DNA from 2 places in the Kribbella sp. NPDC004875 genome. Region 1 is predicted to be linked to the other one. Evidence: riboswitches for the same ligand, from Rfam matches in the RefSeq annotation. Region 1 holds a riboswitch; the other holds the start of a gene.
The links. A riboswitch is a leader RNA that binds a small molecule or an ion and turns the genes downstream of it on or off. The one in region 1 is predicted to bind glycine.

Region 1 (4,065 bases):
GGAGATGCCGACGTGGTCCGCGTCCACGAGCCGCAGCCAGATCCCGTTCTGGCGGGCCGCGTCGACAACGTCGGCGGCCTGCCCCGGGACCCGCGCGAGCACGGTGTCGAAGAAGTCGTCGTGCACGACCTCGATGCCACTGGCGCGCAGCGAGGCGGCGAGCTTGCCGGCGTACGAGTGCACGCGCTCGGCGATCGCCCGCAGTCCGTCCGGACCGTGATAGACGGCGTACATCGACGCGACCACGGCGAGCAGGACCTGCGCCGTACAGATGTTGGAGGTCGCCTTCTCGCGGCGGATGTGCTGCTCGCGGGTCTGCAGCGCCAGCCGGTACGCCGGGGCGCCGTCGGAGTCGACCGAGACGCCGACCAGGCGACCGGGCAACGACCGCTCGAGACCGGACCGCACCGACATGAAGCCGGCGTGCGGACCACCGTAGAACAGCGGTACGCCGAAGCGCTGCGAGGAACCGATGACGATGTCGGCGCCGGCCTCACCCGGTGCCTCGAGCAACGTCAGCGCGAGCAGGTCGGAGGCCACGGCAACCAACGTGTCGCGCCCGTGCGCCGCCTCGATCAGCGGCTTCAGGTCGCGGACGGCTCCGTTGGACCCCGGATACTGCACCAGGAAGCCGAAGAAGTCACCGTCCGGCAGACCGCCGGTGGTGTCGGCGACCACGACCTCGATCCCGAGCGCCTCGGCGCGCGTCCGCACCACCGCGATGGTCTGTGCGAAGCAGTCCGCGTCGACGAGGAAGCGGTCGGACTTGCTCTTCTTGTTCGACCGGTGCGCCAGCGTCATCGCCTCGGCGGCCGCGGTGCCCTCGTCGAGCAGCGACGCGTTCGCGGTCGGCAGGCCGGTCAGGTCGGAGACCACGGTCTGGAAGTTCAGCAGCGCCTCGAGCCGGCCCTGGGAGATCTCCGGCTGGTACGGCGTGTACGCGGTGTACCAGGCCGGGTTCTCGACCAGGCGGCGGACGATCACCGACGGCGTGAACGTGCCGTAGTACCCCTGGCCGATCATCGAGGTGGCGACCGTGTTGCGGGCCGCGAGCTGGCGGAGCTCGGTGAGCGCGTCGACCTCGGAGGCCGGTTCGGGCAGCCGCATCGCTTCGGCGGACCGGATCGAGGCCGGGACCGCGGCGTCCACGAGCGCGTCCACGTCGTCGTACCCGAGCAGCTGGACCATCCGGGCGATCTCGTCCGGGCGCGGACCGATGTGCCGGTCGGCGAAGGTTGCCGAAAGGTGGGGTGAGTTGTTCATCTAGAGGCTCCGTTGCTGACAGTGCGTCCGGTCGCCTCCCCCTCTGTCACACCCTGCCGTGCGGGCAGTACGCTCCAGAGTCGCCTGTGACACTCGGTCCATGGGCCTGAGAGGTTCCGGGGAGGAATTGCCCCTTCGGCGCCCGAACACGGGTCTCTCCCGAGTGTTGTGTACGGCTGAACCTGAGGCTACCAGGAATCTTCGAACAGTTCGGGCAGCAGCCGGCGGGCGTCCGGCCGCGCCGCCGCTACCTGCGCTCCGAGCACCTGGGCCTGGGACTCCAGGCGGGTGAAGTCGATCGAGTCGTCCGCGTTCAGCGGTAACAGCAAGGTCGCCCACACACCGCGCAGCGAGTTGGCGGTGAGTGGGCGCACAGGAGGGGCGGAAAAGGGCCGAAGGCTGGGTCAGCCCGTCATCCGGGCGCGGCGGCGGGCGGCGAGCTCGTCGCCCGCGTGGCCGTCCTCGTCCGACTCGTCGTGACCGTCGGCACGTTCGGTGGGCAGCTCGGACAGCGAACCCTCGACCTCGCGCCAGACACCGCCGAGGGCGATACCGAACACGCCCTGACCGCCGGCCAGCAGGTCGATCACCTCGTCGGGCGAGGTGCACATGTACACCGACGCGCCGTCGCTCATCAGCGTGATCTGAGTCAGGTCGTCGAAGCCGCGCTTGCTGAGGTGGGCGATCGCGGTCCGGATCTGCTGCAGCGAGATCCCGGCGTCGAGCAGCCGCTTGATCACCTTCAGCAACAGCACGTCACGGAAGCCGTACAGCCGTTGGGTGCCGGAGCCGGTCGCGGGGCGCACGGACGGCGAGACCAGACCGGTACGGGCCCAGTAGTCGAGCTGCCGGTAGGTGATCCCGGCCGCGGCACACGCGGTCGGACCGCGGAACCCGACATCCTCCGGCATCGGCCGCAGGTCGTCGTCGAACAGCAGACCCTGAACGCCGGCGGTGGCAGTGGCTTCGGCCACGGCCTCGGCATGCGCGTCGGACGTCGACGTCAGATCCGTGTCGCCGGTGCGTGTCACGCCTGAGCCTCCCTGGTACCGATCGGAACGAACCATCTCCGTGGAGTGACAACACCCCACGACTCCTTCACGGTAAGCCGCGGCCTGAACCGGGTCAACGACAACCGCGTCGAGCCGGGAGCGTGTCGCGACTGCCGCACGAATCGTTACCTAGTCGCTCTTGTATCACCCGAGGCACATCGGCGGGTCGCAGTTGACTTCGGACCCGGATCAACTCTTGTCGAAATCCTCCGGGGTGACCTGGTCGAGGAACTCCCGGAACCGCTCGACCTCCTCTTCCTCTTCGACCTCGTCGGCGCCGGTGGTCTCGCTCTCCGGCACCGGGATCCCGGCCTCGGCGAGGATCTCCTCGGTGCAGAACACCGGCGTCCCGGTGCGCAGCGCGAGCGCGATCGAGTCCGACGGCCGCGCGGAGATCTCGGTCTTGTCGTCGAAGACCAGGATCGCCTCGAACACGCCGTCGGTCAGGTTCACGATCCGGACCTGGCTGAGGGTGTGACCGAGCACCCGGATGGTCTCGGCGAACAGGTCGTGGGTCAACGGCCGCGGTGGCTCCATGCCCTGCTGAGCGAACGCGATCGCGCTCGCCTCGGCAGCACCGATCCAGATCGGCAGGTACCGCTCACCTCCGACCTCTCGCAACAGCACGATCGGCTGACTCGAGGGCATCTCCACCCGGACTCCGACCACGTCGACTTCGCGCACACCTTCAGCCTACTCCGCAGTCAACCCACCAGCAGTCCCGCGGGGTGTGCCACGGTCCGCACAACCGTGCGCGCCGTTCGCCAGGTCAGCGGGGCAGGCGGGAGCGGACCAGCGCGGTATGGAGACGCACGGTGAGGGCCGCCAACTCCGCTGTCTGTTCGGTCCGGCGGGGCCCGGTGACCTGCTCGATCAGGCCGACCTCCCGATCGGCCGCCGTACGGAACGCGCGCAGGTGCCGCGGCTCGAGACCGTACGCCGCCAGCTCGGCGGCGACCTGGGCGACCACGATCGCGTCGCCGCCGTAGTGGTTGCCGCTGGCCACCACCAGGCCATGACTCTCCAACTCGCCCAGCAGCTCCGCGGACACGCCCGCGGCGGCCCGCAGCTCGTCGCGGGTCATCCGCAACTCGGTGCCCGCGGCACCGAAGTCGTCCGCGACCGGCTGGCCCGGAGGCTGCGGCGACGAGCTCGGCGCGACCGGTGGGCCCGCGGCCGCCGGCCGCAGGCCGCGATCGATCGCGCCGAGATACTCCTTGATCACCTTCAGCGGCAGGTACTGGTCGCGCTGCGCGGTAAGCACGTAGCGCAACCGCTCGACGTCGGTGGCGCTGAACTTGCGGTAGCCCGAGGGCGTCCGCGCCGGCGTCACCAGACCCTCGGCCTCCAGGAACCGGATCTTGGAGATCGTGACGTCCGCGAAGTCGGCCTGCAGGAGCTGCAGCACCTCTCCGATGCCGCGGCCGTCGACAGGCCCCTCGGCGGTGGGATCAGGCTTGGCCACTGGCGTAGTACACCAACCGGTACTTGCCGATCTGGACCTCGTCGCCGTTGTTCAGCTGGACCTCGTCGATCCGGTCCCGGTTCACGTAGGTGCCGTTCAGGCTGCCGACGTCGCGGACCTTCACGCCGTACGGGTCCCGGCGGAACTCGGCGTGCCGGCGGGACACGGTCACGTCGTCGAGGAAGATGTCGCTGTCCGGGTGCCGGCCGGCGGTGACCACGTCGACGTCGAGCAGGAACCGGCTGCCCGCGTTCGGCCCGCGCTGGACGATCAGCAGGGCGGACC
Region 2 (4,065 bases), on a different contig from region 1:
GCAGGTCGGTGCTGAACCGGCTGATCCCGGTCTTGATCCGGTCGACGCCGGAGTCGCCGGGGCCGCCCGGCCCGAACACCAGGACGCCGACGCGCTCGCTCGGTGTCTTCGCCGTCCGGCGGGCGATCGCCAGGTCGAACGTCGGTCCGCCGGGGTCGCGCCAGTCGACGGGCAGGCGGAGCGTCGCGCACTGCGAGCCCAGCACCTCGGCGGGATCGTCCTTGCCTTCGGGTTTGCAGTCGGTCCACTGGATCGTGCTGGTCGTCGTGGCGGCGGCCGGCAGTGTTGCCAGGCCCGCGGTCGCGACGCCGAGAAGTACCGCGCCGGTGACGGCGCGTCGGGTGAGCATCATGCCGACGATCCTTCGGCAATCGCTTGCTGGCGGCATCGGGGAGCGGCCCCCGATGACCCCGGACGTGGCTTGGGGGGCTTGTTAGGGTCGGTCGTTGATGAGTACCAAACATGCGCAGTGGTTCCGGGCCGTGGCGATCGCCGAGGCAGTCTCGTGGACCGGCCTGCTGATCGGGATGCTGTTCAAGTACGTGCTGTCGGACAACGAGATCGGCGTGCAGATCTTCGGCCCGATCCACGGCGGCATCTTCGTCGCCTACGTGATCACCGTGCTCGCGGTCCGCGGCCCGTTGCGCTGGTCCTGGCCGGTCACACTGGCCGCCCTGGCAGCCAGTGTTCCGCCGCTGTTCACCTGGTTCTTCGAGATCTGGGTTCAAGGTCGTGAGCGGCGAACGGGCCGGATTGACGCCGGGCGTGGGACCGCCGTACCGTCCACAGCGGAAGCTAACTCAACAGCCGCATGAACCCGTGCGGGAGAGACCCGGACCTGATCCGGGCGCCGTAGGAGCAACTCTCCCCAAGAATCTCTCAGGCACCTTCACCGTACGGGCGAGGCACCTCTGGAGGGCATCAGCCTGACAGAGCGGGGAGGACACCACTCGGTCAACGACGACCGGAAGGGACCTCCACACGATGGCGATCAGCGTCTTCGACCTGTTCAGTATCGGGATCGGCCCGTCGAGTTCCCACACCGTGGGACCGATGCGAGCGGCCCGCACGTTCGCGCTCGGCCTCGTCGACGACGGTCTGCTGACCGCGACGGCGACCGTCGAGGCGCAGCTGTTCGGCTCGCTCGGCGCGACCGGGCACGGGCACGGCAGCGACAAGGCCGTCCTGCTCGGGCTCGAGGGCGCCGACCCGGAGACCGTCGTCACGCACTCCGTCGACGCCCGCGTCGAGACCATCCGCGAGCGCGGCCGGATCCTGCTCGCCGGCACCCACGAGATCGCGTTCGACGAGAACACCGACCTGGTGATGCACCGCCGCAAGGCCCTCCCGTACCACCCGAACGGGATGATCTTCGTCGCCCGGGACACCACCGGCGCCGTACTGCGGGAGCGCACCTACTACTCGGTCGGTGGTGGCTTCGTGGTCGACGAGACCGCCGCGGCCGGGGACCGGATCGTGCCGGACACCACCCCGCTGAAGTACCCGTTCACGACCGGCGCGGAGCTGCTCGACCGGTGCCGCGAGTCGCAGCTGACGATCAGCGAGGTGATGCTCGCGAACGAGCTCGCCTGGCGCACCGAGGACGAGATCCGCGACGGCCTGTTGCACATCTGGCAGGTCATGCAGGACTGCGTCCGGGAGGGCTGCGAGACCGAGGGCATCCTGCCCGGCGGGCTGAAGGTGCCGCGCCGGGCGCACGCCCTGCACCGCCGGCTGAGCGGCGACCCGTGGTCGGTCGATCCGCTGAAGGTGATGGACTGGGTGAACCTGTTTGCGCTCGCCGTCAACGAGCAGAACGCGTCCGGCGGCCGGATCGTCACCGCCCCGACGAACGGTGCCGCCGGCATCATTCCCGCCGTACTGCACTACTACCGGCGGTTCGTGCCGGGCGCGACCGACGACGGCGCGGTCCGGTTCCTGCTGGCCGCCGGGGCGATCGGCGTGCTGTACAAGGAGAACGCGTCGATCTCCGGCGCCGAGGTCGGCTGTCAGGGCGAGGTCGGGTCGGCCTGCTCGATGGCGGCGGCCGGCCTCTGCGAGGTGCTCGGCGGGACGCCGCAGCAGGTCGAGAACGCCGCCGAGATCGCGATGGAGCACAACCTCGGCCTGACCTGCGACCCGGTCGGCGGCCTGGTCCAGATCCCGTGTATCGAGCGGAACGCGATGGCGTCGGTGAAGGCGATCAACGCGGCCCGGATGGCGATGCACGGCGACGGCGTCCACGTGGTCACGCTGGACAAGGTGATCAAGACGATGCGCGAGACCGGCGCCGACATGAAGATCAAGTACAAGGAGACCTCGCGCGGCGGGCTCGCCGTCAACGTCATCGAGTGCTAGTCACCCTTCTGGTCACTCTTCTGGTTACCAGGGCACCGTGCCGTGGATGCTCAGGTACTCCGCGGTCGGGCCGTCCTGGTCGATCGTCGCCAGCCGCACGATGATCTCGGCGCCCTCCTCGACGGTCTGGTAACCGCTGCGCCCGTTGAAGTCGGTCGCGGTGTACCCGGGGTCGACGGTGTTGATCCGCAGATTCGGCAGCTGCTTCGCGTACTGGACCGTCAGCATGTTCAGCGCCGCCTTCGACGCGCCGTACGCCGGAGCCGGGACCCACACCGGTACGGCGCCGGTGTGCGCCGCCGGGTCGACGGCGGTGGCGATCGAGCCGAGTCCGCTCGACACGTTCACGACGACCGGGTTCGCACTGCGCTCCAGCAACGGCAGGAACGCGCGCAGCATCCGCACCGGTCCGTACACGTTCAGGTCGAACACCTGGTGGATGTCCTCGGCGGTCAGGTCCCGCGCCTCCTTGCGCGGCCCCGGGATGCCGGCGTTGTTGATCAGTACGTCGAGGGCGTCGAGCTGCGCTGCGGCCGCGGCGACCGATTCGTCGCTGGTCACGTCGAGCGGCAGGTACTCCGCACCCAGGTCGCTCGCCGCCTGCTTGCCGCGCTGCGGGTCCCGGGCGCCGATGTACACGGTGTGCCCGGCCTCGACCAGCTGCCGAGCCGTTTCGTAGCCGAGGCCTCGGTTCGCCCCGGTGATGAGTGTCGTTGTCATGCCTTCACCCTCTCGCCGCCGGCCCCCACCAGGTAGTACCCACAATGTCCTAGGGAACGGCAGTACCAGGCTGACGCCGTGCGGGCGCGGAATACTGGACGGCATGGGTGAGCTCGGGAGAACGCTGCACGCCTGGCGCGATCGGGTGACGCCGGAGCAGGTCGGACTGCCCGTTGGCGGGAAGCGGCGCGCTCCGGGTCTCCGGCGCGAGGAGCTGGCGCAACTGGCCGGGCTGTCGGTGGACTACATCGTCCGGCTCGAGCAGGGCCGGTCGGACTCGCCGTCCCCGCAGGTGCTGACCGCGCTGGCCCGGGCGCTGCGGCTGTCCGATGCCGAGCGCAACCATCTGTTCGTGCTCGCGGGCGAGGTCGAGCCGACGCCCGGGCGGATCTCGACGTACATCCCGCCGGGGGTGCAGCGGATCGTCGACCAGCTCGAGGGGGCGCCGCTGTGCGTGTGTGACGCCGCCTGGACGATGATCAGCTGGAACCCGCTGTTCGCGGCGCTGATCGGCGACCCGTCGCAGTGGCGCGGGCGCGACCGGAACATCATCTACCGGCATTTCGTGGCGCCGGGCGACCGAATTGTCCAGACTCCGGAACAGCAACGAGAATTCCGGCACGCAATGGTAACGGATTTGCGTGCCGCGCTCGCCCGCTATCCGCACGACCCGGATCTGAAGGCGCTGATCGACGAACTGCGGGCGCGCGACGACGAGTTCGCGGCGCTGTGGGAGCGGCCGGTCGTCGGGTTCCACCGGTCCGAACGGAAGACGGTCCGGCATCCCGAGATCGGTGACTTCGGCATCGATTGCGACGTTCTCGCCGTACCGGGCAGTGATCTGCGGATCGTGGTGTACACGGCGGCGCCGGGCACCGAGGCCGCGGAGAAGCTCCGGCTGCTGTCGGTGATCGGTCTGCAGGCGTTGACCTGAGCAATCAGCTAACGCAGTGCATTCCTACGCTCGCGTAATGCTGTATGCACCTG

Region 2: it holds a riboswitch for glycine, as region 1 does, so the genes downstream of both, ACFYRH_RS08345 (L-serine ammonia-lyase) here and gcvP (aminomethyl-transferring glycine dehydrogenase) in region 1, are expected to answer to the same signal.

The regions. Positions count from the first base shown of each region.
Region 1 covers NZ_JBIALI010000002.1:711,236-715,300, reverse strand. The annotation lists gene gcvP (aminomethyl-transferring glycine dehydrogenase) at 1-1,263, opposite strand, end outside; glycine riboswitch at 1,348-1,435, opposite strand; gene ACFYRH_RS14465 (hypothetical protein) at 1,452-1,637, opposite strand; gene ACFYRH_RS14460 (MerR family transcriptional regulator) at 1,668-2,330, opposite strand; gene ACFYRH_RS14455 (bifunctional nuclease family protein) at 2,505-2,999, opposite strand; gene ACFYRH_RS14450 (MerR family transcriptional regulator) at 3,085-3,780, opposite strand; gene ACFYRH_RS14445 (FHA domain-containing protein) at 3,767-4,065, opposite strand, start outside.
Region 2 covers NZ_JBIALI010000001.1:1,711,967-1,716,031, forward strand. The annotation lists gene ACFYRH_RS08335 (alpha/beta hydrolase) at 1-352, opposite strand, end outside; gene ACFYRH_RS08340 (DUF3817 domain-containing protein) at 450-815, shown strand; glycine riboswitch at 813-905, shown strand; gene ACFYRH_RS08345 (L-serine ammonia-lyase) at 985-2,358, shown strand; gene ACFYRH_RS08350 (SDR family NAD(P)-dependent oxidoreductase) at 2,383-3,078, opposite strand; gene ACFYRH_RS08355 (helix-turn-helix transcriptional regulator) at 3,182-4,012, shown strand.